Regions from separate parts of the Halanaerobium sp. DL-01 genome, predicted to be linked through region 3. Evidence: riboswitches for the same ligand, from Rfam matches in the RefSeq annotation. Region 3 holds a riboswitch; each other region holds the start of a gene.

Region 1 (5,543 bases), on a different contig from region 3:
CAACTATGATAACTATTAATATTTTTAAAAAAACATTTAGATTTGACGTAACGAATAAAACTAAAGGAGGAAATAAAAATGAAAATTAAGGATAAACTTTCAGTAAATAATGAAAAATTTAATCAGGGAGCAGAGGATTTTGAAATCTGGTTTAAAAATAATAAAAATCTTTTCATGAGTGAATTTAAGGCTTTAGAAAAAATGGTTTCAGATCCAGAAAATTGTATTAGTATAGGAGTGGGGAATGGACTTTTTGCAGTGAAATTGGGAATTAAAAAAGGTGTTGAACCTTCAAAAGGCATGGCAGATCTTGCTAGAGCAAAGGGAATTGAGGTTCTTGAAGCAGAGCAGAAGAGCTAATAGAAATTATGGAGGAAGTAGGTTTTAAGAATCTAAAATTCATTCAGACACTAACCAAGCATCCCAAATATGCAAATGATTTCGTTGAAGAAGCAGTAGAAGGATATAAAAAAGGGGATTATGTGGTCATTAAGGGGGTTAAATAAATTGCAGTTCAAAAGTCTTGTTGAAGAAACAAAAGATAATTGGAAGAAAGTAATTGAGCATCAATTTGTTAAGCAGATTTTTGCAGGTGATCTGGCTGAAGATATTTTTAAGTTTTATTTAAAACAGGATTATTATTACCTAAATCAATCAATGCGAAATATGGCTGTCTTAATATCTAAACAGCAGGATGTTAAAGCAAAGCAGCGGTTGATCGAAGTTATTTATAGTGAAGCAAATGTTGAGTTTGCGGAATTTGAAAAACTGCTTGATTTTTATAATATTGATGCAGATCAATATGAGAAATTCAAGTTAAGTTATGCAAACATTTCTTATTCTAATTATCTGCTTGCTGTCAGTTCGCAAAATACTTTTGCTGAAGGATTGGCAGCTCTTATTCCCTGTTACTGGCTTTATTTAAAAATAGCTGAAAAACATGCTGATAAATTAAAGACAAATCAAAATGGAATCTATAAAAATTGGGCAGCAGTATTTAAAAGAGATGAATTTAGAGAGATGGTTGAAGATTTAATTATTCTTCTAGAAGCAGAATTAACTGAAGATAATTATGAACTGCTCAAATATCACTTTAATAATTCAATTAAATTTGAATATCATTTTTTTGATGATGTATACCACAAAAAATCATGGGAAATTTGATTGAAATAACAATTGCAAAATCTTGACAACAATGATAATGTATAAATAAGCAAATATTAAAATAATTAAATATAATTTAATTTTATTATTCATCTATCATGTATTTATGGCAGATATATATATTATCATTTTAAGGAAGGTGATATCCAGATTGGATTTTTTAGTAAACAACCCACAGTTTTGGAGAACTAATGGTGCAGGTGAAGAACTTCCGGAAAATTTAGAAGTTGAACTGAAAGATGGTAAATTAAAAATACCTGTAAAAGTAAAAGAAAAACTTGGTCTTGATGAGGATACTGCTGTTAAAATTAAGCTTGGTGCAAAAGGTTTTTATTTAGAGAGAAGTGACCCTCTTTTGACTAAGGTCTATATTGAGCCGACAAGTGACTGTAATTTGAACTGTAAGACATGTGTAAGGCACTCCTGGGATGAAGAAATGGGTCATATGGATTTTGATGTCTATAAAAAACTTATTGATGAGTTAAAAGAGTTCAAGCATTTAGAGAAAATTGCATTCTGGGGAATTGGTGAGCCAACTTATCATCCTGAGATTGCTGAGATGATTGCATTAGCCTCAGAACTGGGTGTCAAAACTCAGATGATTACTAATGCTCTACTTTTAGATGAAAAGAAAGTAAATGCTGTCTTAGATGCTGGGTTGGATAGTATAGTTGTTTCAGTTGATGGAACTTCACCTGACACAATGGCAGATATTCGCTCTGGTGCGGATCTGGCCCGGGTTATTGAAAATGTTAAAAGATTTCGCAGCTTAAGAGATAAGAAAAAGCTCGAAACAGAAATTGGTATTGAGTATGTGATTATGAAATCAAATGTTGATGAGCTTAAAGAACTGCGTAAATTAGCTTATGATCTCGGAGCTTCTTTTATCTTTTTGACAAATTTGCTGCCTTATACAGAGTCGATGACTGATGAAATTCTCTATTCATTTTCGATAAGCCGTTCTCAACCTGAAAAAAGAACACATCACAGACCTGAAATATATCTACCTCCTACTGATTTGAGAGAAGATATTATTAAAGATATTGCTGCTATTGGTGGGAAATCAAGTAATATTAGTACTACACAGGTGCCTTTCAATCCACATCAAGGTTACTGTAAATTTGTAGAAGATGGGTCGATTGCGGTTAACTGGCGCGGAGAAATCAGTCCCTGTATTGCTTTAATGCACAGCTATGACCTTTATATTAGAGAAAGAAAAAAGCATATTAATAAATATGTTTTAGGAGATATTGGGGAAGAAGATTTAAATTCAATCTGGTATAGTGATGAATTTAAAAAATTCAGAAAAGATGTAAAGAAATTTCCTTTTTCCGATTGTACTCAATGTTCTGGATGTGAGATGTCAAAGGAAAACGAAGAAGATTGTCATGGAAATGAATTCCCGGTCTGTGGAGACTGTTTATGGGCCAGAGGAGTTATTCAATGTCCCTAAATTTATAACTTAAATTTATATTCAATATAAGTTTAGGTTTTAATAAATAAAATATTCACAAAAATATAAATTTTTCTAAAAATTAAGAAGGATTTTGGCTTTTGATATTTAATAAGTATAATATACCTTCGAGTTATTTTGCCTAAAGAATTTTTCCACGGCATTTTAACCGCTGGGTTGATAAAGAAATGAATCAGCCTCCCGTGCTTGGAAAGAAGAGTAAATCTAAGGAGGTATAACATCAATGGGTAAAATTTATGAGTACAATGTTTTAAGAGTTGATCTTACAAATGAGGAGATCAAAAGAGAGAAAATTGCTGGAGAGAAAGTTAAGAATTTTTTAGGTGGTCGTGGACTTGGATCAAAAATTCTTTATGATGAAATAGATCCTACTATCGATGCTTTTAGTCCTGAAAACAAATTAATCTATGCAGCAGGATTATTAACAGGAACAGCTGCTTCAACAGGCGGCCGTTATATGGTTATTACAAAAGGACCTCTGACAGGTACAATTGCAAGCAGTAACTCTGGTGGATTTTTTGGTGCAGAATTAAGATTTAGCGGAAATGATATTATAATTTTTGAAGGTAAAGCAGAAAAGCCGGTTTACCTTTCTTTAAAAGGAGATAAGGCTGAACTTAAAGATGCTTCTCATCTATGGGGTAAAGGAGTTTATGAAACAACAGATGTATTGATAGAAGAATTTGGCGATGAAAAAGCAAGGGTTAGCTGTATTGGGCCTGCTGGAGAAAACCTCGTTAAGTTTGCTTCTATAATGAATGAAAAAGACCGTGCTGCTGGTAGAACGGGTGTAGGTGCAGTAATGGGTTCTAAAAATTTGAAAGCTGTTGTTGTTAAAGCTGAAGAAAAGCAGGTTGAGTACTTTAAAGATGAAATGATGAAAGTTGTAAGAAAACAAACTAAAACATTGAAAGAGCATGGAGTAACTGGAGAAGGCCTTCCTGCTCTAGGTACAAAAGTTCTTGACAATATTATTAACTCACATGGTGCTTATCCTAGAAATAACTTCCAGTATGCTACATTTGATAAAGTTGATGAAGTATCTGGAGAAGCCTTAGTTGAAAAAGGTTACCTGCAGGGTAACAAAGGATGTTATGGCTGTCCTATCCGCTGTGGTAGAGATACTAAACTGCCTAATGGTCAACAGGGTGAAGGTCCTGAATATGAAACAGGCTGGGCTTTTGGTGCTCAATGTGGTGTAAGTGACTTAAATGCTATTGTACAGGCTAACTTCCTCTGTAATGATCTTGGTATGGATACAATTTCTGCAGGTGTAACAATTGGCTGTGCTATGGAATTATATGAAAAAGGTTATGTAGATAAAGAAGAATTTGAAAATGGTCCAGAATTGACATTTGGCTCTTCAGAATCGGTAACTTATTATACAAGACAGATGGCTCTTCGTGAAGGATTTGGAGATCAGATGGCTGAAGGTTCTTATAGATTAGCTGAAGCTAAAGGTAATGCAGAGTTATCAATGAGTGTTAAAAAACAGGAATTACCTGCTTATGATCCGCGTGGAGTTCAGGGCCATGGATTAAACTATGTTACTTCTAACCGTGGTGGATGTCATGTTAGAGGTTATATGATTTCTCCTGAAGTACTTGGTGTACCAGAAAAATTAGATCCTCAAGAACTAAAAGGTAAGCCGGAATGGGTTAAGTTATACCAGGATCTAACAGCTGTTATTGATTCAATCGGAATGTGTCTCTTTACTTCATTTGCTCTTGGTTTAGAAGACTATGCTGAAATTGTCAATGCAGGTACAGAGTTTGACTTTACTCCTGAAGAAATACTAGAAAATGGTGAAAGAATCTATAACTTAGAACGTCAGTTTAATCTAGAAGCAGGAATCACACCTGCAGAAGATAGATTACCTGACCGTTTTGATGACCCTCTACCAGATGGAACATTTAGAGGTATTAGTACTAAATATAGAGAGATTCTGCCTGAGTATTATGAATTGCGCGGTTGGCAGGAAGATGGCTATATTAGTGATCAAAAATTAAGTGAGATGGGATTGAAGTAAATGTCAATTAAAGTTAAGTTCTATTCTTTATTTAAAATAAACTTAAAAAGTTCAGGAAAAGAATATCAAATAGATGATGAAATCACCGTCACAGATTTGATTTCTATGCTGGACGATGATTATGATGGATATTTTAGTCATAAATTATTGGATGCCGGGGAAATTGCTCCCGGCTCCATCATTTTAATTAATGGAGAGAATGTTATTCATATTGATGGCCTTGACTCAAAAATAAGGGATGGAGATACAATTACATTATTTCCTCCATCAGCAGGTGGTTAGATGAAAGATTATCTAAAAAGACAGCTGGGATTATTTTCTAAAGATGAAAGAGAACTGATTTCTGATTTAAATGTTATGGTAGCTGGTGCAGGTGGACTTGGTACTAATCAAGCCATTCAACTGCAGAGAATCGGAATTAATAAGATCTATCTTTATGATTATGACCAGGTTGAAATATCTAATTTAAATCGCCAGCTCTGCTATGGCAGAGAAGATATCGGCAGATATAAAGTTGAAGCTTCACTTGAATTTCTGCAGAGTTTTAATCTTGAGACAGAGATTATTCCTAAACAGGAAAAGATAACTGAAGAAACTAAATTACCTGCAGATATTGATATAATTTTTGATGCTCTGGATAATTTCGAGACACGTTTTATCTTAGAAGATTTAGCTAAAAAAAATAATTTAGCTTTGATTCATGCTGGTGTTGAAGGGTTTTTTGCTCAGCTGATGCTTATACTCCCGGAGAGTAAGACTTCTCTTAAAGATATTTTCGCTGGAGCTCAAAAAGGTGATGTGCCAGATGTTTTTTCACCAGCTGTAACAATTACAGCAGCATTTCAAGTAATTGAGGCTTTGAAATATCTTTTAGAT
Region 2 (12,830 bases), on a different contig from region 3:
TTCTTCAGCCAGGCGATATGAACCTCTGGCTAATTTTTCGCCAAATCCTTTCTTTTCAGCAGTCAGTTTTGTTGCTTCAATAATTACATCCTCATTTCCAAATTCTAAATCAAGGCCGGTTTCTTCTCTGCTGAGAATCCCATCTTCCTGCATGTCCATAGCACAGGCAATAGTTGTTCCCATTGTAATTGTATCAATACCTAAATCATTACATAAATAACTGGCCTTTGTTATAGCTTCCAGATTATCTATACCACAGTCAGGTCCAAATGCCCATAGAGTTTCGTATTCAGGACCTTCTCCTTTACCTTTATACTTTCCAGATGGTACTTCTGTTACTCGACCACATGCGATTGCACACCCAAAACAGGCTTTATTTTTAATCAAGAGATTTTCAGCAAGGGTTTCTCCACTGACTTTATCTGCATTTTCGAACATACTTTCCCGGAAATTTCTTGTCGGTAAATTCCCGTTCTCATTGATTACATTTACAAGACTGGCAGTTCCTAAAGCAGCAAGTCCTTCACCTGTTAAACCCTGTTCATTTATTTTTTTCTTGACCTCAAAAGCTGTTTCCATAAACTTTTCTTTATTATCTACCTGTATGCCTTTTTTACCTCTCACAACAACAGCTTTAAGATTTTTCGAACCCATAACAGCACCAACACCGGTCCGGCCGGCCGCCCTGTCGCGGTCATTCATTATATTAGAAAATAACACCTGATTTTCTCCAGCCGGGCCAATATTCAGAACACGGGCTTCTTTATGTGTTTCCTCTCTTAACTTAGTATCTGTTTCATATGTGTTTTTACCTTATCCAGAAGAAATATTAAAATTATATTATCGCAACTCTTAACTTAGTATCTGTTTCATATGTGTTTTTACCCCAGAGGTGTGATGCATCACGTATTTCCACTTCTCCATTATCAATCCAGACATAGACAGGTTTATCAGCTTTACCTTCAAATACAAGCATATCATAACCTGCATATTTTAGCTCTGCGCCCCAGTAACCGCCAGTATTTGATCCAGTAATCCCACCTGTTAGAGGTCCTTTTGTTACGACATCCAATCTTCCTCCAGCATTAGCCATTGTTCCTGTTAGTGGACCGGTTGCTAAAAAGAGTTTATTTTCCGGACTAAGCGGGTCTATATCAGCAGCTACTTCATCATAAAAGTATTTTACCGCAAGACCTCTTGCTCCTATATAATTCTTTGCTAATTTTGGATTTAATTTTTCTTCTTTTACATTTCCATGAGTAAGGTCAATTCGCAAAAATTTTCCTGTATAGCCTTTCATTTATAGCTGCCCCCCTTTTAAAACTTTTCTGATTTCTTCAGCAGCACTCCTGCTTCTTGCTGTGTCAAATTCATCTGTTTCTTCATAGCTCAGTGCACCAGCAGAACAGATGTCAACACAGGCAGGTTCACCCTTACATAAATCACACTTTGTTACTACACCCCTGCCGGGAACATCTTTTATTGCCCCTACCGGACAGACACTTACACACATATGGCAGCCAATACATCTGTCTTCATTGATTACTACTGCCCCTGCCTCATTTCTGCCAATAGCGCTGGCAGGACAGACATCCATACAGAGTGGGTCCTCACACTGTAAACAGGTAAGAGGAACGGTCACCATCTCCTCCGGAAAATAAACTGCTTTGATAAGTGCCCGCATCGGATTAAATTCTCCTTCTTTTGTCATTGAGCACACCAGTTCACAGTCACGACATCCAGTACATTTTTCAGGTTCGATAACAATTTTTTTCAACTGTAAATCCCCTCCCTTTATATTTTATATCCTCCTTTGCACAATGGCAGGCCATAGAATTACTCCTATAACCCTGACGCCTGAGCCGCCTAAATATAGGTGGAGACAGGTCGGAAGAAGATTGTAAACAGCTTAATATTTAAATTGATATTTAAAAAATTATAATATTTGCCTTTTTATGTTTTTTGTGTTTATAAATATTTTTCTACAAATATATTTCTATAAAAATTTAAAAATACCTTTTAAAATTAACTAATTTTCATACAATTTGTAAAATTTTCAGTTCTTTAATAAATGTTATGAAATCTAAATAGCACCGATTGAATCATATTATCTCTTTAATTTTTAAAAAAATTATCAGATTAACTGGATTTTAAACATGATATCAGATAAAATTTATATAAATCAACTACATATATATAATTCTGCTGTAAAATGTGGCTGAAAAATACTGATTTGTAAAAAAATTAAAATTAAGGGTGAATAAACTATGAATAGCAATTCGGATTTAAAAAAACTTCGGGAATCTCTTTTTTCTGAAATAGAAAATTTAAAAGAAGAAGCCTTTTACATCAATGATTATATTGCTGAAAATCCTGAATTAGGTTACAGAGAATACAAAGCTGCCTCTCTACTAACAGAAATTCTTGCTGACCACAATTTTAGCATAGAAAAAAATCTCTCAGGTATCGAAACTGCTTTCAGGGCCAGCTATAATTTTAATGGAGATGGACCGACTATTGCTTTTCTCTGTGAATATGATGCACTGCCGAATATAGGACATGGCTGTGGACACAATATGATTGCAGCAATGAGTACAGCTGCCGGAATTGCTTTAAGTAAACTGAACATAAAAGGAGGTAAAATTGTAGTTATCGGCTGTCCGGCTGAAGAAACAGGTGGAGCTAAAGTACAGATGACAGAAACAGGTGTTTTTGATAATATAGACTGTGCAATGCTTCTCCATCCTTCCAATATTAATCAGGTCTATTCTACAACACTGGCAATAAAAGCAATTCAGTTTAATTTTCATGGTCAAACTGCTCATGCTGCTGGAGCTCCAGAGAAGGGCATAAATGCACTGGATGGAGTAATACAGTTTTTTAATGGCATTAATGCACTGCGAGAACATTTGCGGGATGATGCTCGGATACATGGTATTATTACAAATGGTGGAGAAGCTGCCAATATTGTACCCGATGAAGCCGAAGCTCAATTCTACTTCAGGGCCAGAGATAAAAAATACCTGCAGGAAATTATCAAAAAAGCGGAAAATACTGCTGAAGGAGCAGCTTTAATGACAGGATGTAAAGTCGAATGGAAGGAATACGAAAATCCCAATGATGATCTCAGACCAAATCGGATGCTGGCAGATATTTTTGAGCAGAGTATGAAAGAAATCGGAACCAATAAAATAGAACCAGCAGCACACCACTACGGATCATCAGATATGGGAAATGTGAGTCATGTTATCCCTGTTATTCACCCATATATTAATCTGGGCAGTGAACTTACAGGACATACAAGAGAACTCGCAGAAAAAACCACTACTAAAGAAGGTCATACTGTTTTGATAAATGGAATAAAAGCTCTGGCATTAACAGGACTTAAAATTTATAGTGACAGGCAAAAATTAGAAAAAATAAAAAAAGAATTTAAAAAAACCTGCTCTAATTAAAGCAGGTTTCGCAAAAATAAATATACTTCTTCTGGATTATTTAGATAATATTCAGCAGATGTGTGTAAATCACCACTATTTTTTACGTAAATACTCAATCCTTTTTCAATTACAGCAAACGCATCTTCATCAGTCCTATCATCACCAAGATAAATATTATACCCACTATTAAGATTATACTGTTTTTTAAATCTGTCAGCTATATAATTTACTGCTTTTCCCTTATTCCAACCAGCAGGCCTAATTTCTACAACCTGACGTCCGGAAATAACTTCCAGATTATCTAAAGATAATTTTTTAATTTTAGTTTCCAAAGTTTTTTGGACAGATACTTTCTCCAGATCATTATTACAGTGAAAAGCAGCTGCAAAACCCTTATCCTCAATTTTTATATCATCATTTATTTTTAATTCAATATCTGATAATAATTCTTCAAATACAGATCTAAATTCATCTTTTTTATAAATGGGATAAATAACCTTTTCTGCAAAATTGAGATCAATTTCCAGTCCATGGCTTCCTGCATAATTTAAACCCTTTAATTTCAGCATAGACTCCAGATCATTTAGTGCTCTCCCGGAAATCAAGCATATATATAGATCTGACCTGCAAAGCAGCCTTTTTAATACCGCTTTAATTCCCGGAAAAGCATCTGCCTGCTCCGGTTTATCAGAAAAAGGAGCCAGAGTACCATCATAATCGAGAAAAAGAAAAATATTTTCTGCTGCTTCAATTTTATTTTTTACTTCTTTTAGACTTCTCTCCTGCAGAAGGTATTTTTTATTCATATACTTCAGCCCACTGCTTTAAAAAAGAATCTCTCCACCAGTTAATATCATATTTTTTCAGCTTTTCTTTTTCAATCTTTAGACGCTCTTTCCTTTCTTTTTTCGGCATTGTTAGAGCACTATAAATGGAATCTGCTATTTCTTCCTGGTTATATGGATTTACAATCAGCGCATTATCAAGGTACTCTGCCGCACCGGCAAATTCTGACAGTATCAGTACCCCATCTTCCTGGACAGCAAGATATTCTTTTGCCACTAAATTCATCCCATCTATCAGAGGAGTAATCAGTGCTGCATCTGCTGCTTTATAATAGGGGAGGAGCTTTTCCTGTGGTAAGGAACCATAAAAATATTTAACCGGTACCCAGTTATCTTTTTGATATTTCCCATTGATTTCAGCAATCTTTTTATTTATTTTTTCCCTCATCTTCTCATATTCAGCCACTTTATTTCTGCTTGGGGAAACACGCTGAAGAACTGTCACTCTACCTCTATATTCAGGATATTTTTCAAAAAATTTATCGATCCCTTTAAGCCTCTGCCAGATGCCTTTGGTATAATCAAGGCGGTCAACTCCAAAAATCAATTTTTCTATATTATATCTCTTTTTTATTTTTTCTGCTTCTTTATAATAATTTTTGTTATCAATTAATTTAGAAAATTTATCATAATCTATTCCCAATGGTATACTGCTTATCTTAGTTTTTCTACCTTTGTACTTTATTTCCTGTTTCCGATAGTTAACTTCTGCTCCGATCTGATCTGCACAGCTGATAAAATTATATAAAAATAATTCTGTGTGAAAAGCAATAAAATCCGACTGCAGCAAATTCTCTAAAATTTCTTTTCTCCAGGGAATGGTTCTAAATGCTTCCCAGGCAGGCCAGGGAATATGCCAGAAAACAGAAATTTTAGTTTGATCAGCTCTTTCTTTAATCATCCCCGGCACAAGAGCAAGGTGATAATCATGTATCCAGACCAGATCATTTTCTTTAATTTCTTCAATAATACTGTCTGCATATTTTCTATTAACTGTCTTATAGCTGTTCCAGTAATATTCTTTAAAATTAGCTTTGCTGATAAACGTGTGACAGATAGGCCACATAACTTCATTGGAAAAGCCATAATAAAACCCATCCTGCTCATCAGAACTCAATCTAATTCTCTTAAGAGTATATCCATTTTCATCAGGTACCTTTACCTTATTATCTCCATCTACCACTTCAAAATCAGCATCTCCTCTTCCCCAGGCAATCCAGAGGCCGCCTTCTTCCTGCATAAGTGGATCTAAACCGGTAGTTAACCCACCAGCTAACTTCACTTTTTCTATTCTATCATCTATAAATTCATGTTTATAAGGTTCTCCATTGGAAACAAGTACTAGTCTGCTTTCAGAAAGATCTGCTCCCATTTTTAACAACCCCCTCATCTCCTTATTATTAATATTAACAGCTAATATGACAGGTGTCAAAAGCATAATCTTAATTTCCTTAATTTTCTAACAAATTGTAGTTAAAATTTTTCTGCTGTGTTATAATAAAGTTAAATAAAGATTTAAGAAAGAAAGATTTAAGAAAGGATGAATATCTTGCAAATTATAACTATTTCCAGACAGACAGCAAGTGGTGGTGACGAAATAGCAGAAGAACTTGCAAATCGGCTGGGGCTAAAACTTATTAATCGTGATTTTATTTTAAAAAACTGGCTCCCCCAGGTTGCTGATGAACATCAGCTGCATATGCTTCAGCAGAGTTCCAAATTTTACACCAAAGCAATAGATAATAAATCCGATAATAATCAGACTTTTGCTGATTACATAGAAAAAAAATTAATAGAGCTGGCTGAAACACAGAATTTATTAATTGTAGGGTTGGGGTCTCAGGTAATATTCCGCCATCACCCTGGTGGTATCCATATCAAGATAGCAGCTTCTCAGGAACAGAGAATAAAAAAACTAAATAAAAAATATGGCCTTCCCCGAGAACAGGCTGAACGGTCAATTGAATTAAGTGACCGCAAGCGGAGGCGCTATGTATGGAGAGTTTTTAATGAAGACTGGTCAGATCTCACCCTTTATCATATTTCTCTAAACAGTGATGGATTATCTACAGAACAGGCTCTTACAATTTTAATGAGTTTAATAGATTTCAAAAAAGAAAACCCGGAACCACTTGCTGATCCTGAAAAAAAAGAAAAACCTGAAAAAGAAAAAACAGAATATAATTTTGCCCATCCCAGTGAAAAAGAATTTGCCAAAATACTGGACATGCACCACATTAAATGGAAATATGAGCCGACAGAATTTCCTCTCGAGTGGGATGCTGAAGGTAATATCAGAATGGGATTTAGACCGGACTTTTATTTGACTGAATATGATACTTATATTGAATTAACAACAATGAACCGCAAATATGTTACAGAAAAAAACAAAAAAGTTCGCCTGCTGCAGGAAATTTATCCACATATAAATATAAAGATTGTTTACAAAAAAGACTTTAACAGCCTTATTGATAAGTTTGAATTAAATGGAAATAGTGAGGAGGAAAATAAATGAGAGAAGATGAAAGATTGGGGAAAATAGTACTGTCAAAAGAAAAAATAAAAAATCGAATTTCAGAATTAGCTGACGAAATTAATGCTGATTATCAGAATAAAGAGTTAATAGTTGTAAGTATCTTAAAAAGTTCTCTCTATTTTATGGCTGACCTGACAAGAAAGCTGGACCTTCCATTAAAACTTGATTTTTTAGAGTTAAGCCACTCCACAAATGAAGACAATACAGGTGTTATAAGAGTTATTAGAGATTTAGAATTTAGTATCACCGGCAGAGAAATTCTGGTGATAGAAAATATAATAAAAACAGGTTTAACCCACAGCTATCTTCTAAAAAATCTAAAAGCACGCAGCCCTGCCGGAATAAGCATCTGTACACTGCTTAATAATACTGATAAAAAACTAGTTGAACTTCCTATAGATTATGTTGGATTTGAAATATCTGAGCATTTTGTTGTAGGATATGGACTGGATTATAAAGAGAAATATAGAAATTTACCTTATATTGTAGAATATAATATAGAATAGAAAACAGTAATATATCTGCTGTTAACCCTTTCATATCTGCAGTTTTTCATCTGCCAGTATTAATCGTCCATCAATCTCAACCCGAGGCTTTCTAATAACAAGATCAAGATGGGCAGGGGCAGTATTAGAAACACCAAAACTATTACCTTCTCCAATGCCAAGATGTAGAGTGCCAAATTTGCTCTCATCTTCTCCCATACTTCCTTTACCAAATTCAGAGTTTGGATTACAGCCAATACCAATTTCAACAATATTATAGATATTTTCACAGTTGAAAGATGCCAGCAGCTTACTAAACTTTTGTGCTGACCTGCCCCCCTTAATTTCAGTAATACACCCCTGCTGAATTTCTATTTCGACAGGCCTATCAACATATCCACCGGGAATAATTACTCCATCAACAACAAATATTCCATTTAAAGTTCCAACATCCGGTCCAACTGCGACTTCAATATTGGGAAAGGGTGACCAGCTGCCCGCTTTATCTGCCAGTCCTGTCTGTTTAACACTCTCTCTACCACACAATTCTGCAGTAAAATCTGTGCCAGCCTCAGAACTTACAGAAATAGTTTTTCCTTCGGTCATTAAATTTCCTATCTTATCTATTATTTTTTTCTGTTCTTTAAAATCAACATCTAATGCTGAAGAATCAAAAAGTTCTTCACTGCAGTCTGGGATACTTATAATCCTTGTGCCAGATTCAACTGCTTTTCTTCTTGCTGCTGAATTAGTTAAAGAATAAACTGCTGCCAGTACAGCCGCATCTGCTCTGCATAAAGCAGATATAGCAGGTTCAGGCGGATTTTCTCCATGAGAACTTCTTTTAAAAAAATTAACTACAGCAGCCTCAGCTCCAAGTTCTTTACCATATTCTGCTAACACTTCTGCAACTTTTTTATTTTCAAAATCTGAAACTATGAGCAAGTTTTCTTTTTCACCAACATTCATACAATCTTTCAGAATTATTTCAGCACCTTTTTTTAAATTTTTAAGACTCAACTTCATTCCTCCCTGATAATTAAGTATTACAGCTATTTTATAATATATTATTGTTTTTCTCAATTTTATTATGCATTATTTTCCTATTATTTATATTTTTCTACATTAATTAATATATAGTTAATCACTCATATATAAAATATAGCTATTCAGTATAAGATATTATTATTTTAGTATTAATTATAGATGGTATATAATTATCAGTAGAATATGATTTTGTGAATATAATATTATTTAAAGAGAGGTGACAGGTATTTTTTTGCTTTTTTTTGCGAATTTAAGAACAAAGTTTTTATAAATAATATTTCTGCATATAATAATTTTAATTATGCTCTTTATTAATATAATTATTAAATCTAAAGATATATGAGGGAGGTAACAAAGTGAAAAATTTTGAAAGATTAATAGGATTTGCAGCTGCTTTAATAGTATTAATTGGCGCTAAATTCTTTTTAAAAACAGATATTTTATTTTTTAGATTGCTTGTTGGTACAGGAATAGGATATACACTGACAAGAGCGTACACCGGATTTGCTGGAAGTGTAAACAGAGCCTACAGAACAGGTTCTACTAAATTAATGAGAACCCTGATGTTTATGTTTTTTATAACAGCACTTCTTACAACTGCATTTCTTTTTGGAAAAGATCCTGCCAGCTATAATCTGTGGATCAACCCAATAAATACCGGTCTTCTTTTGGGAGGATTTTTATTTGGATTTGGAATGTCTCTTTCTGTATGCTGTGCAACTGGAGTTTTAACTGACCTGCCAGTAGGACTTCCAAGGGCATTTATTACACTTATTTTTTTCGGCATAGGTGTTTTCCTCGGCTTCCCGATACAAAATACAGCCAGCTGGGTTAAAGAATCATGGTACAGTACTTATATAGGGTATAGAACATCTGGTGGTGTATTTCTGCCTGACCTTTTCCAGGGAGATGGGTTTGAAGGTTATCTGGGAGGACTGGCATTTCTTGGCGGTCTCTGTCTTCTTTTCATAATTTTATCTTATTTCTATGAGCATTATCAGATCAAAACAGGCAAATATAAAGGTCTTCCAATAGAAAAGGTTCAGGATGAAGTAGATTCAATCGATCTAAATAATTTTAAACTATTTAGTTCAGATACCTATTATCACTTTTTTGAAAAACCCTGGACTCTAAAACAGGGTGGAATAGTTCTGGCGATGATCTTTACACTTATGATGGGTATTACCAGAGCCGGATGGGGTGCTTCTACTCCTTATGGAATCTGGTTTGGTAAATTTTTAATGCTATTTGGTATTTCTGCTGAATCTCTGGCAGAGTTTACACATATGTCAGCATCAGTATTTGATCTGCCATTTTTTGAACATCAAATTTCTGTACAGAATTTTGGTATTATTGTTGGTGCAGTAATTTATCCTCTTACAGCCGCTAAATTATCCGAATCATTTACTGCCGGATTAAATATTTCTAAAAAAGAAGCATTACTATATGCACTTGGTGGTATAACAATGGGACTTGGAACTCGTTTTGCAAATGGATGTAATGTTGGAGCTCTCTATACACCAATTGCAAACTTCTCACTGTCTGGATGGTTTTTCCTAGTATTTATGATAATTGGTGGTTTTGTAAGTAATAAATTTACTGATAAAATTTACAGCTAGTAATTTGGCTTTCAAAAATAAAATTTTACAGGAGGAAATTAATTATGAGTAATAAAATTGTTGTTATTGGTGGTGTAGCTGGTGGTGCATCTGCTGCTGCCAGAGCCAGAAGATTGGACGAATTAGCAGAAATAGTTATGTTTGAGAGAGGTCCACATGTTTCTTTTTCCAACTGCTGTCTTCCCTATCGTCTAAGTGATACAATTGACAGCTGTGATGACCTTGTCTTAATGAGTCCTAACTGCTTTAAAACTCAGTACAATATTGATGCAAGGGTAAATAGTGAAGTCACTAAAATAAAAAGAAAAGAAAAAAAGGTAGCAGTCAAAAATTTAGAGACTGGTGAAGAATATGAAGAATCCTATGATAAACTAGTACTCTCACCCGGTGCTAATCCAATTCTTCCAGGAAGTATCAAGGGAGTTAAAAAAGATAATGTATTTACAATCAGAAATGTAGTGGACATTGATAAATTATATAGTTATATTAATGAAAACAATATTGAAGATATTGCTGTTATAGGTGCTGGATTTATCGGTATTGAAGTTGCTGAAAATCTTCATAATGCCGGCAAAAATGTAAGTCTTGTAGAGGCAATGGATCAGGTAATGGCTCCTTTTGATTTCGATATGGCACAGCTGCTGCATAAAGAACTTTATGATAAAAAAGTAAATCTTGTTTTAAATGATGCTCTTGTGGAAATTACTGATGACTCTATTATCTTAAAGTCAGGAAAAAAAATCGATGCCAAAGCTGTTGTAATGGCAATTGGTGTTTCTCCAGAAACAGATCTGGCTAAAGATGCAGGACTGGAAATAGGAGAAACAGGTGGAATCAAAGTAGACCACAATTATCAGACAAGTGATGAGGATATTTATGCTGTTGGAGATGCTGTAGAAGTTTACAGCAGACTAACACACAAAAACACAAGACTGGCTTTAGCAGGGCCAGCACAGAGACAGGCAAGAGCTGCTGCTGACCATATCTATGGTATCCCGCACAGAAACAATGGCACTATTGGCTCCTCAATAGTTAGAGTCTTTGACTTAAATGCTGCTTCTACTGGTTTAAACGAAAAAACCGCAAAAGAAGCCGGTATTTCTTATGATGTTGTATATGTTATACCTGGAGACAAAGTTGGTTTAATGCCGGAAAGCAATCCAATGCATTTTAAACTTATTTATGAATACCCGACAGGAAAAATTATCGGTGCCCAGGCCATCGGTAGAGGTAATGTAGATAAAAGAATAGATGTAATTGCAGCACTTATTTTAATGGATGGAACATTAGAAGATCTCAAAGAAATGGAACTGTGTTATGCACCTTTATTTGGTACAGCAAAAGATGTGGTTAACCATGCAGCACTTGTAGGATTAAATCTACTCAATGGGGTATTTGAACAGGTGAGAGTTACAGAAGTAAGAGAACTGGTAGAAAATGATGCATTTATAGTAGATGTCCGCGAAGAAGATGAATATGCGAAAGGACATCTTGTTAATTCTGTTAATATTCCTTTAAGTGAATTAAGAGAAAGAACTGATGAAATCCCTAAAGATCAGCCTGTATATTTGCACTGCCGTTCAGCACAGAGAAGCTACAATGCTGTAATGGCTCTACAGGGAATGGGTTATGATAATGTGTATAATATCTCAGGATCATTTCTCGGCATCTGCTGCTACGAATATTATCTGGATCAAACAACAGATAGAGAAAAAATTGTAACTGAATATAATTTTGAGTAAAATAATGCTGGCTGGGGACTTTATTGTTTAATTGCAACTTGATAATTTCTTCCAATCAGCTCGGTTAATACTAGTTATAATCGAAAATTAAAAGAGCCCGGGTACCTGGATTAAATTTCTAAGTACCAGGTACCCCAATTAGGCCATCAGGATTAAACTTGGTGGTCTTTTTAATCATTTATCAGCTATTTTGAAATTGATAATTTACAGCAAATATGATATCTTGAATGGTAGTATATGACTTATGTTCAAAAAGATTGTGATAATTATGAGGATGTGTAAAAAATGGCTTTAAATAAAAAGAAAAACAATAAACAAAAAGAAAAGCCAGCAGCAAATCATCCAAAAGTTAACCGCGAATCTGAAAAAAATAAAAAAACTAAAACAGAAAAGGCCCTCACTTTTATAACCTGGGCTTCTATTTTTCTTACCTGGTATATAATTACTAAGTTAGGTATCTTTACTCCCACTCTTCTTCCTGGACCTGCAAGAGTCTGGATGGCGTTTTTAAGAATTCTAGAAAATGGTTATAATGGAGTTCCTCTCTGGCTTCATTTAGGAGCCAGTTTTAAACGCTTATTTGTGGCGCTCTTCTTTGCCATCTTTACTGCTGTTCCTCTTGGTTTATTAAGTGGTTATTTTGACAAAGTTGAAGCAGTAATTGATTCTGTTGTAGAATTTTATCGTCCCTTACCACCACTAGCTTATTATACACTTCTAGTGCTCTGGTTTGGAATCGATGATACCTCCAAACAGATTCTCTTATTTTTAGCTGGCTTTGCTCCTATTTATATCGCCTGTGTTTCTGCAGTCCGGAAGTTAAATCAGGACTTTGTCTTAAGTGCACGCTCACTGGGAGCAGCTCAAAAGGATGTTTTTTTTAAAATTGTGCTTCCTGCTTCTCTACCTGAAATTTTTACTGGAATTAGAACCGCCTTTGGTGTTGCCTATACAACCCTTGTCTCCTCAGAAATGGTTGCCGCAACATCTGGCATAGGCTGGATGGTTTTAGATGCATCCAATTTTTTGAAAAGTGATGTAATTTTTGTTGGAATTATAATTATGGGAATTACAGGTGTGATAATTGATGCTGGTTTAAGATTTCTAGAAAGAAAAATT
Region 3 (12,830 bases):
TAAATGAAGTTCACTTTCATGAAGTCGGAGCAGTTGATTCTATTGTAGATATTGTAGGTACTGCAATACTGATAGATATGCTTGATGCTGACTATATTTATTCTTCAGCAGTTCCAATTGGTTCTGGTTTTGTAAATGTGGCCCATGGGAATATACCAGTACCGGCTCCGGCAACTATAGAAATTCTTAAGGATGTACCTGTATATGCGTCTGGTATTAAAAGTGAACTTGTAACTCCAACCGGTGCTGCTATTATAAAAACTCTGGCAGAAGAGTTCTGCCCTCTGCCTGAGGTCAAGATTAAGAAAATTGCCTATGGTGCAGGAAAAAAAGATCTGGAAATAACAAATATGCTGAGGCTTTATCTGGCTGAAAAATCTAAAAAAAAAGTGAAAAACTGCTGATTCTAGAAACAAATATTGACGATATGAGTGGGGAGATTTATTCTTATTTATTTCCAGAATTGTTTACCGCCGGAGCTCTGGATGTTTATTTAACAAATATATATATGAAGAAAAATCGTCCTGCCCAGAAACTTAGTGTTCTCTGTACAGAAGAAAAACGAGAAAAACTGGAAAAAATTATCTTTAATGAAACAACAACTTTAGGTATAAGGAGATATTTTGTTGAAAGAAGCTCTCTGAAGAGAGAACAGTTTATATTTGATTCTTCTCTCGGAAAAGTAAAAATTAAATCTGCTTATCTGGATGGGGAGAAAATTAAATCTGCTCCAGAATATGAAGACTGCAGAAAGCTGGCACAAGAAAATGATATTCCACTTAAAGATGTTTATGATTTGATTAAAAGAGAAGCTGAATAATGGTTTTAACAAATAAAAAGCATGGTTCTCCCACAAAAAGGATATTTGCGTCTCTAACTCATTAAGATTGATTAACGAAAAATGCCTAATGTTCCGCAAATACCCTTTTTGTGGACACATCAAAGCATATAAAAACAAAATAAGTGCTGAGTGCCTGGTTTTTTCATCTAACAGGCACTTTTTTCTTTTTTAAAAGGTTTTTTTAATTAAATACAGAATAGTATTATATAGTAGCACGAATTGCATTTTCGTGCTACTATATAAAGGAGGAGGTGTTTTTGTGTCCAGTTTAAAGCGTTTTGGCGTTTCAATAGATGAGGAACTTCTTGAGCATTTTGATAAAATTAATGAAGGAGTATATAATAACAGGTCTGAAGCAATAAGAGATCTGATTAGAGAAAAAATAATAGAAGAAGAAAATAAGACAGATGAATCAATCGTAGTGGGAACTTTAACACTTATTTATGACCACCATAAATTCGCTTTAACCGATAAAATGAATCAGCTGCAGCATGATTATCACTGTATGTTTAAGAGCAATCTTCATATTCATTTAAATTATGATTACTGTCTGGAAGTAATTGTTGTTGAAGGTAAGATGAAAAAGCTGAATGAGGTTACAAGAAGACTTATTGCACTCAAGGGAGTTAAACATGGGGAATTGACTGTTGTCAACATAAAGGCTTTGGAGGATAGAGAATAATAATAGAGAGAGTGATATTATTGGAATTAATAGAGATAGGATATGTAAAAAGCAAATATAAAAAACCGGTTGGACCTGATAAAATGAAAAAAGCAAGAAGTATAATTGAAGTAAAAGAGGAGTATCAACAGGGGCTTGATAAGCTGGATGAATATGATTATATTCAGGTTTTATTTTACCTCCATAAGTCAGAAGGTTTTGATCTGGTAAGCAGAAGAAGAATGGGGCCCAAACGGGGTGTTTTTGCGTCTCGGAGTCCGCGCCGCCCCAATTCAATAGGAATGACTACAGTAGAAATATTAAAAATAGAGGACAATAAAATTCATGTTTATGGACTTGATGCAATAGATATGACACCTGTAATAGATATTAAGCCCTATACACCATTTATGGATACCCCGGCACTGTCAATGCAGAAAGAAAACCCACGCTATGAAATTGATAAGATGATTAAATATAAAAATATGAATGAGCTGCTGCTTAAGGCAGGAGAACTTCATGGACATTTCTGCCCCTATCTTGCTTTAGGAGTTGTGGCAGCTGTTGATGGAGTGCGTAAATTAGATGTAACAAATGATGGTATGGAAAAAATGCTGGCAGTGGTTGAGACCAACAGCTGTTTTAGTGATGGAATCCAGTATATCAGTGGTTCAACTTTTGGAAACAATGGGCTTATATATAGGGATCTGGGTAAAACTGCTGTTACATTTGCAAAAAGAAATGGAGGTAATATCAGATATATTTTAAAAGATGAGAAAGATTTTATAAAGGATAATTATCCAGAGGCAAAAGAACTTTTCAATAAGGTAATTACCCGCAGAGATGGTACAGATACTGAAGCAGAAAGGCTCAAAGAGGTATGGAAAACTATAGCTTTTGAGATTATAGAAAAAGAAGCAGAAAATGTTTTTAACATTTATCAGAATATAGAAATAGATATTCCAGAATATGCACCCATTTTTGAAGATCAATTTTGTGAAAAATGTGGAGAAAAAATTATGGCTTCCAAATCAGTGAAAAATGGTGGTAGAATTTTGTGCAGATCATGTGCAGGAACAGAATATTTCCAAGTTGACGGAAGTGGAATTGTCAGAAAAATCGAATAGGATAAAATTTATTCAGTTAAACTGCTAATGTAAAAAATTTATTTATGACAAAATCTTTTTTTTGCAGCTCTAAAAATAATTTTCTGAAAACTCTATAATATATTTTCTTGTTAAATTAAGACTCATATAGTATAATATAATTGAACCAACAGAGAGAGAAACTTAGTTTGTTTATGTGGTCGTTTTGTTTACTAAAAAGGAACAAAGTAGACGTGTAGCGAGAATGTTCCCTTACCAAAATCCAAAATTAAAGGGAGGGGCATTTAAAATGACAATCTTTAAGTATAAGCAACTTCAAAATGATGTTAAGACAAAAGAAATTGACGCCAGAGGATATGATAAACTTAAAAGCAAAGCTTTAGTTGATTATTACATGAATGGTGGTTATTAAAAAAGAATCAATTGTAAAATGATGTTTTATTTACCGGAGCTGTAAGGCTCCGGTTTTTATTTGACATTAAATAAAAAATTAGGTAAAATAATTATGAGATAAAAATTATATAACTCCGAGTATTTTGTTCCTAAGGATGTATAGAATATATATCTATGGAGAAAATACCGATAGGGTCAGTAGGGAAACATTCTGACCTCCCGGATTGGAAAGGAGTGATGATTTTGTTTGAATTTAATGGTGTAGACCCACCTTTTACCTTCCGGTAAATTATTTATACGGAAGGTTTTTTTATTGTTTTTTTTATTGTTAAGATTATTTATATTTTTAACAATATTCAGAATATAAAGGGGGGTTTCTTATGAACAAAAAATTATCAATTTTTCTAATTATTTTAATGATTACTCTGGTGTTTAGTGGTATGGCGCTGGCTCAGGACAGATTAATTCTGGCAACAACAACAAGCACAGAAAATTCCGGACTTCTCGATGAAATACTGCCTACATTTGAAGAAAAATTTGATGTTAGAGTAGATGTTATTGCAGTTGGTACAGGTAGAGCCATTAGTCTTGCAGAAAATGGAGATGCAGATATTATACTTGTACATGCAAGAGCAGCAGAAGATGCTTTTGTAGAAGCTGGTTATGGTGTTAACAGAAGAGATGTTATGTATAATGATTTTGTTATTTTAGGTCCAGCAGATGATCCTGCAGGAGTTAAGGGTATGGAATCAGCTGTAGCAGCACTTGAAAAAATTGCTAATTCGGAAAGTAATTTTATTTCTCGTGGTGATGACTCAGGAACACACAAAAAAGAGTTAAGCCTCTGGGAAAAAGCATCAGTTAAACCATCTGGCAGCTGGTATATGGAAACAGGACAGGGTATGGGGGCAAGCATCAATGTAGCCAATGAAAAAGAAGGATATATTCTGGCCGATCGAGGTACATTTTTAGCTTACAGTGGAGATATAGATCTTGAACTACTTGTAAGTGGGGATCCGCTGCTGTTTAACCCATATGGAATAATTCCTGTAAATCCAGCCTACCATACACATGTTAATTATCAGAAAGCAATGGCCTTAGTAGGATATATAACTTCTCAGGAAGGTCAGCAGATGATTTATAATTATACTAAATATGGTGAAAGATTGTTTAATCCATCTGCAATAACACCGGAAAATTTTAACTAAAGATATTTTCTCCAAAATAAATAATATAGTAGTATTATGTTATTATAGATAGAGGTGAAGAAAGATGAACTATATAATAGAAGCATTTCAGGAAGCATGGTATTTAATCATTGGATTTGATAGAGAACTTTTTAATGTGGTTTCAACATCACTGCGTCTTTCTATTACATCAACTTTCTTTGCCTCTATTATAGGAATTCCTGCCGGTATATTTATCGGCAGGACTAATTTTGGACGTAAAAAAATAGTAAATATAATATTAAATACTCTTCTGGGCCTGCCGACTGTGGTTGTGGGAATATTTGTGTATTCCCTTATTTCTAGAAGAGGAATTCTGGGAGAATATGAGATGCTATTTTCTTTTAGAGGTATCATTATTGGTCAGATAATTTTAATTGTCCCACTGATAACTGCTTTAATAAGAAATGCTATTTATTCACTTGATGAAAAGCTCTACAAAACAGCTCTTTCTCTTGGAGCAACAAAAATTCAGCAGTTTAAACTTTTATTACTGGAAGCCCGATATGGAATTATGGGGGCTGTTATTACAGGTTTTGGCCGTGTATTAGGTGAGGTCGGAATTTCTATGATGCTGGGTGGAAATATTAAAGGAGTTACCAGAACAATTACTACTGCAATGGCTCTTGAAACAAATAAAGGTCGTTTTGGATTTGGGCTTGCCCTGGGGCTGATACTGCTTCTTCTTGCTTTTATAATCAATATTGGTGTATATTCTCTGCAGGAGGGGAAAGAATATGAGCAGCGATAAAATTATTTTAAAGGCTTTAAATATAAAAAAAAATATAAAAGGGAAAAATATACTGAATCTGCGGGAGTTTAATGTTTATGAGGGTCAGTTTAATTTTATTATCGGGCATAATGGAAGTGGAAAGACAACATTATTAAATATATTATCTCTTGTAGATGATGATTTTAGTGGTGATCTGATATATAAAAATCAGACTATTGGTCCTAAAACTGATAAAGTTAAGCTCAGAAGAAGATTTTCTGTAATCTGGCAGAATCCATATTTTTACCGAGGTAGTGTAATTTATAATATAAGCCTTCCCCTCAGACTGCGTGGTCTAAATAAAAATCAATATCTCAAAAAAACGGAAGAAATAGCTAAAAGACTTGAAATAGAAAATCTGCTTGAACAGTCAGCTGCAACCCTTTCAGGAGGAGAAAAGCAAAAAGTATCTATAGCGAGAGCATTAATAACTGAACCGGAAATTGTCTTTGTTGATGAACCAACTACCAACCTTGATGAAGAAAGTATAGAATTTTTTAATTCACATTTTGCAGAACTTGTAACAGAGGAAATGACTGTGGTTATGGTGACACATGACAAAAACCAGATAAGAAGTCTGGCTGAAAAAATAACTGTACTCAAAAAAGGATCTGTACAGTACAGCGGCCCGATTAAAGGTCTGCACTATCAGAATGATAATAATTATTACAGTTCAAAGCAGGATTATCGACTTTTAATGAAGAACTAATAATGAAGAACTAATAATAAGGAGTTTCCCCATTTTCAACTCTAAAAATAATTTTTTGGAAACTTCCCTTAATAAAAAGAGGAGTGGTTCTTCTATGGAAAATTTGCTTTTGAAAAATGCTCTGCTGATAGATGAAAAAAGATCTCAGAAAGCTGATGTGCTTATAAAAGGAGAAAAAATTGCTTCTATCGGGAAACCAGGCAGTTTTTCTCAGGTAGAAAAAGCTGAAAATTTAAAAAATATTAATCTGAATGGTAAATACATATTTCCCGGTATTATAGATGCACATACACATTATTATTTAAAATCCAGAAATACAATTACTGCAGATGATTTTTATTCAGGCAGTATTTCTGCTGCAGCAGGTGGGGTAACAACTGTAATTGATTATATTGATTTTCCTCCAGATGCTGATTTTAAAAGTGCTTTTGAAAAAAGATGTCTTAAAGCAGCTGATTCTATTATCGATTACAATTTTCATCAGGTAATTGAGGATTTTAATCAGGAAATATCTAAAAAATTAAAAATTTTAAAAGAAATTGGAATTGCAAGTGTTAAGTTATTTACAACATATAGACGAGAAGGCTATGTGATAGAGCGCGGCAGATGGAGGGATGTACTAAAAAGACTGAAAGAACTCAAACTGCTTCCTACTGTACATGCTGAGGAAGATAAGCTTATTGAAGATTTAGAGAAAATATATTCAAAGCATAATTTAATATCTGCTGACATGCATCCTTCCATTCGGCCTGCAGTTGCAGAAGGACTGGCAGTTAAAGATATGGGTGAAGAAGCATTGCGGGCAGATATTCCCCTCTATATTGTTCATGTTTCTTCCGAATATGGGCTAAAGGAAATTAAAAAACTGAGGAAAAAAGGTGCGGAAATTATAGCAGAGACAGCACCCCATTATCTTCTGCTGGATCAGTCTTATCTTCGACAGGAAGAAGCACAGCTTTATTTAATGACTCCCCCTCTTAGAACAAAATATGATAATGAAATACTCTGGAACGGTGCAGCAGAAGGTGATTTTCAGGTGATTGCTACAGACCACTGTTCATTTACTCCCAGTCAAAAATTTAGGTCTCAATCAGCTCTTGATATCCTGCCCGGGATACCAGGTACAGAGACTCTGCTGGCTTTGATACATCATTTTGGAGTTAGAAGTGGAAAGTTTTCTTTAAATGAAATGATAAAAATGCTTGCTTATAATCCTGCCAGGATTTTTGGTTTATATCCTCAAAAGGGGTCACTGCAGGAAGGAACAGATGCTGATATAACAGTTTTTGATCCAGAAAAAAACATAAAATTAACTGCAGAAAATCTTCATTCTGCAGCTGGTTACAGTCCATATAAAAATTTTGAGGTAAAAGGCTCGGTATATATGACACTGCGAAGAGGTCAGATAATATTTGCTGAAAATAAAACAGCAGAAAAAGGAAGTGGAAAATTTATTCCTGCCAGCACTTCAGATTTTTTTCGCGAGGATCACTGATCTCCTGATTTAAAAAACAGGATAATTTGCACAGTCCCTGATTGATATGCTGTTCCTGTAAAAATACGTTATCTGGTACTTTAAGAGGAATTTCAGCAAAATTCCAGATGCCTTTAATTCCGGCCGCGACAAGGCGGTCGGTTATATTTTGGGCAGCTCCTTCTGGAACTGTGAGTGCTGCAATAGCAACTTTTTCTTTTTTAATAACTTTTTCTAGATTTTCCATCGGCTGAGTTTTTATATTATTAATATATAGGTCAATCAATTTTGGATTTTTGTCAAAAATTGCAGTTAGTTTATAACCTCTTTCTTCATAACCTCGATTGTAAGCCAGTGCCTGGCCCAGATACCCTGCACCAACAATTATAATTTTTTTTGTGTAATTAAACCCCATTATAATGCTTATCTGCTGAAACAGACAGTCAATATCATATCCATAACTTTTGCGGCCAAATGTGCCAAAATAACTTAAATCCTTTCTTATTAAAGAACTGCTGAGTCCGGTGAGTTCTGAGAGTTCTTCTGAAGATATATATTCTTTGCTGGAATCCTGGAGCATTTTAAGGTGATTATAATATAAAGGCAGTCTGTTTATAATAATTTCGGGTATTTTTTCAGTTGATTTTCCCATAACAGATTCTCCTTAATTAATAGTTTGTAAAAAATATAACAATCTTCAATTATATTTTATCTTACTATAATAATTATATCAAGCAGGATAAAAAGAAGATTTACAGAAATAATAATTAAGGAATGAACTCTGAAGTTTTAGATGGGGAGGGTTACCTGCCTATTTAAGGCAAAAAATTTTGTTTAAGAATAACATAATCGAGGAGGAATATTGATGGATAAATATAAAATAACAGATGAAAAACTTGAATTTAAATATGATTTCGAAAATTTTTCTTTTAAGAATACAGATGAGCTTGATTCTATGGAAGGAGAGATAATAGGACAGGATAGGGCTGCCAGAGCAGTTGATTTTGTCATGCATGTAAAAAAACCAGGCTATAATATATTTATGGCAGGACAGTCCGGTACAGGAAAATCAACTTATGCTGAAAAAATGGCAGAAAAAAAAGCAGAAAATATGGAATGCCCAAAAGATATCCTTTATGTTTTTAATTTTTCGGAATACGAAAAACCAAAGGTAATGTATGTACCGGCAGGTACGGGAGCTTCTTTAAAAAATGATATGGAAAAAATAATAGAAGAACTCAAAGAAGAGATACCGCGTGCTTTTGAAGGAGAAGAATATGATGAAGAGAGAAAAGAAATAATAAACCAGTATCAGCCAAAATCCACTAAATTGATGGAAGAATTTGAAAAAGAAGTAAAAGAACGGGGATTCCTTTTGCAGAATACCCCTCAGGGACTTGTTCCTATTCCATTAGATGAAGATGGAGAACCACTTTCACGTGAAGATTATCAGCAGCTGTCTGAAGAAGAAAAAAGTGAAATTAGAGAAGAAATTCAGGAGATTCAGACAGAAATCTCTCAGATTATGCGCCAGGTAAGATCTATCAAAGAAGAAGCACAGGAAGAGCTGGGAAGTTTGGAAAAGAAAATAGGTATTTCTGTAGTACAGCCTATTATTTGTCATCTCCAGGATAAATATGGTGATGTTCCTGAAATAGTTAATTATCTGCAGAAAGTTCAGGATGATATTGCGGAAAATATAAACCGCTTTCGCAGCAGTGATGATAATCAGAAACAGATGTTTCCGTTTGAAATAGATGAAGACGGCAGTTTTTTTAAACGTTATCATATAAATTTGTTTGTTAATCACAGTGATACAAAAGGTGCTCCTGTGGTTTACGAAACTAATCCAACTTATTATAACTTGTTTGGAAAGATAGAAGGTAAAAGTCAGTTTGGTACTATTACGACAGATTTTACAATGATAAGAAGCGGATCTCTTCACAGAGCTAATGGTGGCTTTTTAATTGTACATGCACATGATCTGCTCACAAACCCATTTTCCTGGGAGACTTTAAAAAGAAGTCTGATCAATGGGGAAATTACAGTAGAAAACATTGGTGAGCAGTACAGAAGTGTTCCCATTATTACACTGAAGCCTGAGGCAGTAGAGCTGGATTTAAAAATAATAATGATTGGTTCCCCCTATATTTATTATTTATTATATAATTATGATGAAGAATTTTCTGAGCTTTTTAAAATTAAAGCAGATTTTGATACTGAAATGGACAGAAATTCTGATAATATAGATAGATTTTCTGTTTTTATTTCTACAGTTATTGATAGAGATGATTTAAAACCATTTACAGCCTCAGCTGTGGCAAAGATGGTCGATTTTAGTTCCCGTCTAACAGGGGACAGACAAAAATTATCTACTAAATTTAATGAGCTGATAGATATTCTTTATGAGGCTGATGCATGGGCAGAAAGAAGTAATTCCACATATGTGACAGATGAGTTTGTACTAAAAGCTATAGAAGAAAAAGAAAAGCGCTCCAACCTGCTTGAGGAGAAAGTGCAGGAAAGAATAGATAGAGATATACTGCTGGTAGATGTAAGCGGCTGGGAAGTTGGTCAGATAAATGGACTTTCCGTCTATCAGGCGGGAAATTATGCTTTTGGACGGCCTTCCAGAATAACTGCCAGAACATACCTTGGAAAAGAAGGTGTTATAAATATAGAGCGTGAGGTTAAAATGAGTGGGCAGATACACAGTAAGGGTGTATTAATTTTAACTGGCTATCTTGGTGGTCAATATGCTCAAGAAAACCCACTTAGTTTAACTGCATCCATAGCATTTGAACAGAGCTATGGTGGTATTGATGGTGACAGTGCTACCTGTGCTGAAGTTGTGGCACTTCTTTCTTCACTATCAGATATACCTATTAGACAGGATATTGCTATTACAGGTTCTATGAACCAGAAGGGAGTAGTACAGCCGATAGGTGGAGTCAACGAAAAGGTAGAAGGCTTTTTTGCAGTATGTAGGGCAAAGGGATTGAGCGGAAGTCAGGGTGTTGTGATTCCTGAGAGAAATATAGATAATCTGATGTTAAATGATGAAGTTTTAGATGCGGTAAAAAATAATCAATTCCATCTGTACAGTGTTGAAAAGATAGACCAGGCACTGGAAATCATGCTGGATACACCGGCAGATGAAGTGCACAAAAAAGTAAAAGCAGTATTAAAAGAATATGCAGAAGTTGAGGAATCTTTAGAAGAGAATGATAGAAGTTAAAGTCTGCTGACAAACATCACGGGTCTGTCTTAAGAAGGATCAACTTTAGGAGCTGAAAAAATGAGGAAAAAATTAATTAAAAATATAAATATTATAACTAACGATAAAATTATCTGTGGTGGATCAATTGTTTTTGGAGAAAAAATAGAAAAAATTGTCCCATATATTTTAGAGGACAGTTCTGATCTGGAAGTTATTGATGGTAAAGGTGCATATCTTTCAGCAGGATTTATAGATATTCACACACACGGAGCTTCAGGTCGAGATACTATGGAAGCTGATTATAATGCATTAAATTCTATTAGTAAAACACTTGCCAAACATGGTGTTACTGCATTTTTGCCGACAACAATGACTATGAGCCCTGACCAAATAAAAAGGGCATTATCTGCTGTCAGAGAGGCAGCAGATAGAGGTACTGATGGAGCAGTAATAGCAGGTTCCCATGTAGAAGGTCCATTTATAAGTGAAGAATATATTGGTGCTCAAAACAGCCGCTATATTCTTGATCCAGATCCTGATCTGCTTAGAGATTATTATGATGTAATAAAGATAGTTACACTGGCTCCAGAAAAAAAGGGAGCATTAACTTTAATAAAGGAATTAAAAAAGAATAATATTACTGCTGCAGCCGGGCATTCTGCAGCTAATTATGAAGATTTCCAGGCAGCCAGAGAGGCAGGAATGGATCATTTTACACATCTATATAATGCTATGTCAGGACTGCACCACCGCCGACCTGGTCTTGTGGGGGCTGCACTGGATTCAGATTTGACAGTAGAATTGATAGCCGATTTGATACACCATCATGAAGCAGTTGATAGACTTACTATAAAATATAAAGGTGCTGATAGAGTTATTCTGGTTTCAGATTCTATGGAAGCAGCAGGGCTGGAAGATGGAAAATATGAGCTTGGTGGACAGGAAGTATTTGTAAAGGAGGGAGCAGCCAGGCTAAAAAGTGGTCAGCTGGCAGGAAGTGTGCTCACTCTGGATAAGGCTGTCAGAAATGTTATGAGTATAACCGATTTAAGTATTCCTGAAATTTTTAGAATGGTGACTTTAAATCCTGCCAAAAAACTTGGAATTGATCATCAAACAGGTAGAATAGAAAAAAACTATTTTTCAGATCTAATTCTTCTAAATAAAAAATTTGAGGTTCTAAAAACTTTTATACGGGGGAAAACCTTATAAATTAAATAGGGAATATTTTATAAAAATAAAGGAGTATTTGAGAGATAATTTGATTTAAAGAGAGATAAATGTCATTTTCGGCATTTTTAATAATTTGACCTTTTCTGACTATTTGACTATAATAATAATAGAAAGTTAAAAGAAAAATAATTTAAAAGAAAAATTCGGAGGTGGTTTTATGTTTGATCTTGTACCTTTTAGAAACCGCAATCGAAGAGATTTAATCGATCGCGAGGATGATCCATTTAATCGTATTGTCTCTGACTTTTTTGGTGATGTGATGGATTTTGCGGATCGCGGATTTAGAGCAGATATCAAGGAAAACGATGATGAATTTTTAATTGAAGCAGAAATGCCTGGTATAAAGAAAGATAATATCAATTTAGAAATAAATGAAGATTATCTGACAATTACTGCAAGCAATGAAGAAAGTAAAGAAGAAAAAGGAGATAAATATATCCGGCGCGAAAGAAGAAGAGGAACTTATTCCCGCAGTTTCTATCTGGATAATGTAAATGAAGATGAGATAAAAGCCGAATATGATGATGGAATTTTGAAAGTTCATCTTCCTAAAAAAGAAAAAACATCAGTTAAATCCCGCACAATAGATATTGAATAATTTAGATTTAAAAAATAAATATTGACGAAAAGGACAATTTTAAGGATGTTTTATTGCCCGGCATTACCGCCGGGCTAATTTTTTGTGTGCTCCGTAAATTATTCTGATAATAGGTGAAAGTCCTATCTATGTTGTGGCATGTATCATGTAGAAGTCAACAGTGACAGGGTGTTCACCGTGAGGTGGAATCTGAAGAGTCTGAGACGTGCTGTTAGTCCAAAACATTATGTGAACCAGAGGTGGCATCTGTAAATGGCGATTCGCCAAAAAATCGAAGAAGCTCAATGCCGGCATAAAAACCATGCAATCTAGGCTGGATTTGCAGATGTGATTAGGGTTGGAATGACAGCAAGATGGAATAATTGGCCGGAGGAGTTCTGTATTTGTCTAAAACTAAAACTAGTTTTAGTAAGTCGAGGCATAACCTGAACGGGAAAACCAGGATAAAGTAGATACAGAGTTCAGATGGCGTCAATAGTAGCTATGATGACTGGTCCTTAGATAACAGGGTGACCTGCAGGAGGATAAAGCCAGTTTAGCAAAGGACAGCCAGCGCAGTCGAAGTTGAAGATAATACAGGAGTGGTAGACAGATTTT

What was found. A riboswitch is a leader RNA that binds a small molecule or an ion and turns the genes downstream of it on or off. The one in region 3 is predicted to bind molybdenum cofactor.
Region 1: another riboswitch for molybdenum cofactor. It lies ahead of DER71_RS11410 (aldehyde ferredoxin oxidoreductase family protein); the one in region 3 lies ahead of DER71_RS03815 (substrate-binding domain-containing protein).
Region 2: another riboswitch for molybdenum cofactor. It lies ahead of DER71_RS05480 (4Fe-4S dicluster domain-containing protein); the one in region 3 lies ahead of DER71_RS03815 (substrate-binding domain-containing protein).

What each region holds. Positions count from the first base shown of each region.
Region 1 is NZ_QPJN01000054.1:721-6,263, reverse strand. It holds gene DER71_RS11425 (hypothetical protein) at 79-360, shown strand; gene DER71_RS12005 (hypothetical protein) at 369-506, shown strand; gene DER71_RS11420 (hypothetical protein) at 508-1,164, shown strand; gene DER71_RS11415 (radical SAM protein) at 1,316-2,617, shown strand; molybdenum cofactor riboswitch at 2,732-2,851, shown strand; gene DER71_RS11410 (aldehyde ferredoxin oxidoreductase family protein) at 2,862-4,667, shown strand; gene DER71_RS11405 (MoaD family protein) at 4,668-4,949, shown strand; gene DER71_RS11400 (HesA/MoeB/ThiF family protein) at 4,950-5,543, shown strand, end outside.
Region 2 is NZ_QPJN01000011.1:11,729-24,558, reverse strand. It holds partial or broken gene DER71_RS12485 (aldehyde ferredoxin oxidoreductase family protein) at 1-1,300, opposite strand, end outside; gene DER71_RS05480 (4Fe-4S dicluster domain-containing protein) at 1,301-1,777, opposite strand; molybdenum cofactor riboswitch at 1,793-1,905, opposite strand; gene DER71_RS05475 (M20 family metallopeptidase) at 2,268-3,455, shown strand; gene otsB (trehalose-phosphatase) at 3,452-4,243, opposite strand; gene DER71_RS05465 (trehalose-6-phosphate synthase) at 4,236-5,654, opposite strand; gene DER71_RS05460 (cytidylate kinase family protein) at 5,823-6,797, shown strand; gene hpt (hypoxanthine phosphoribosyltransferase) at 6,794-7,324, shown strand; gene DER71_RS05450 (aminopeptidase) at 7,355-8,323, opposite strand; gene DER71_RS05445 (YeeE/YedE family protein) at 8,707-9,969, shown strand; gene DER71_RS05440 (FAD-dependent oxidoreductase) at 10,014-11,711, shown strand; gene DER71_RS05435 (ABC transporter permease) at 11,997-12,830, shown strand, end outside.
Region 3 is NZ_QPJN01000007.1:309-13,138, reverse strand. It holds partial or broken gene larC (nickel pincer cofactor biosynthesis protein LarC) at 1-820, shown strand, start outside; gene nikR (nickel-responsive transcriptional regulator NikR) at 1,101-1,523, shown strand; gene tsaA (tRNA (N6-threonylcarbamoyladenosine(37)-N6)-methyltransferase TrmO) at 1,544-2,629, shown strand; gene DER71_RS12365 (hypothetical protein) at 2,898-3,020, shown strand; molybdenum cofactor riboswitch at 3,122-3,252, shown strand; gene DER71_RS03815 (substrate-binding domain-containing protein) at 3,382-4,209, shown strand; gene DER71_RS03810 (ABC transporter permease) at 4,274-4,978, shown strand; gene DER71_RS03805 (ABC transporter ATP-binding protein) at 4,965-5,708, shown strand; gene DER71_RS03800 (amidohydrolase family protein) at 5,803-7,203, shown strand; gene DER71_RS03795 (redox-sensing transcriptional repressor Rex) at 7,160-7,834, opposite strand; gene DER71_RS03790 (Lon protease family protein) at 8,048-10,420, shown strand; gene nagA (N-acetylglucosamine-6-phosphate deacetylase) at 10,481-11,614, shown strand; gene DER71_RS03780 (Hsp20/alpha crystallin family protein) at 11,793-12,233, shown strand.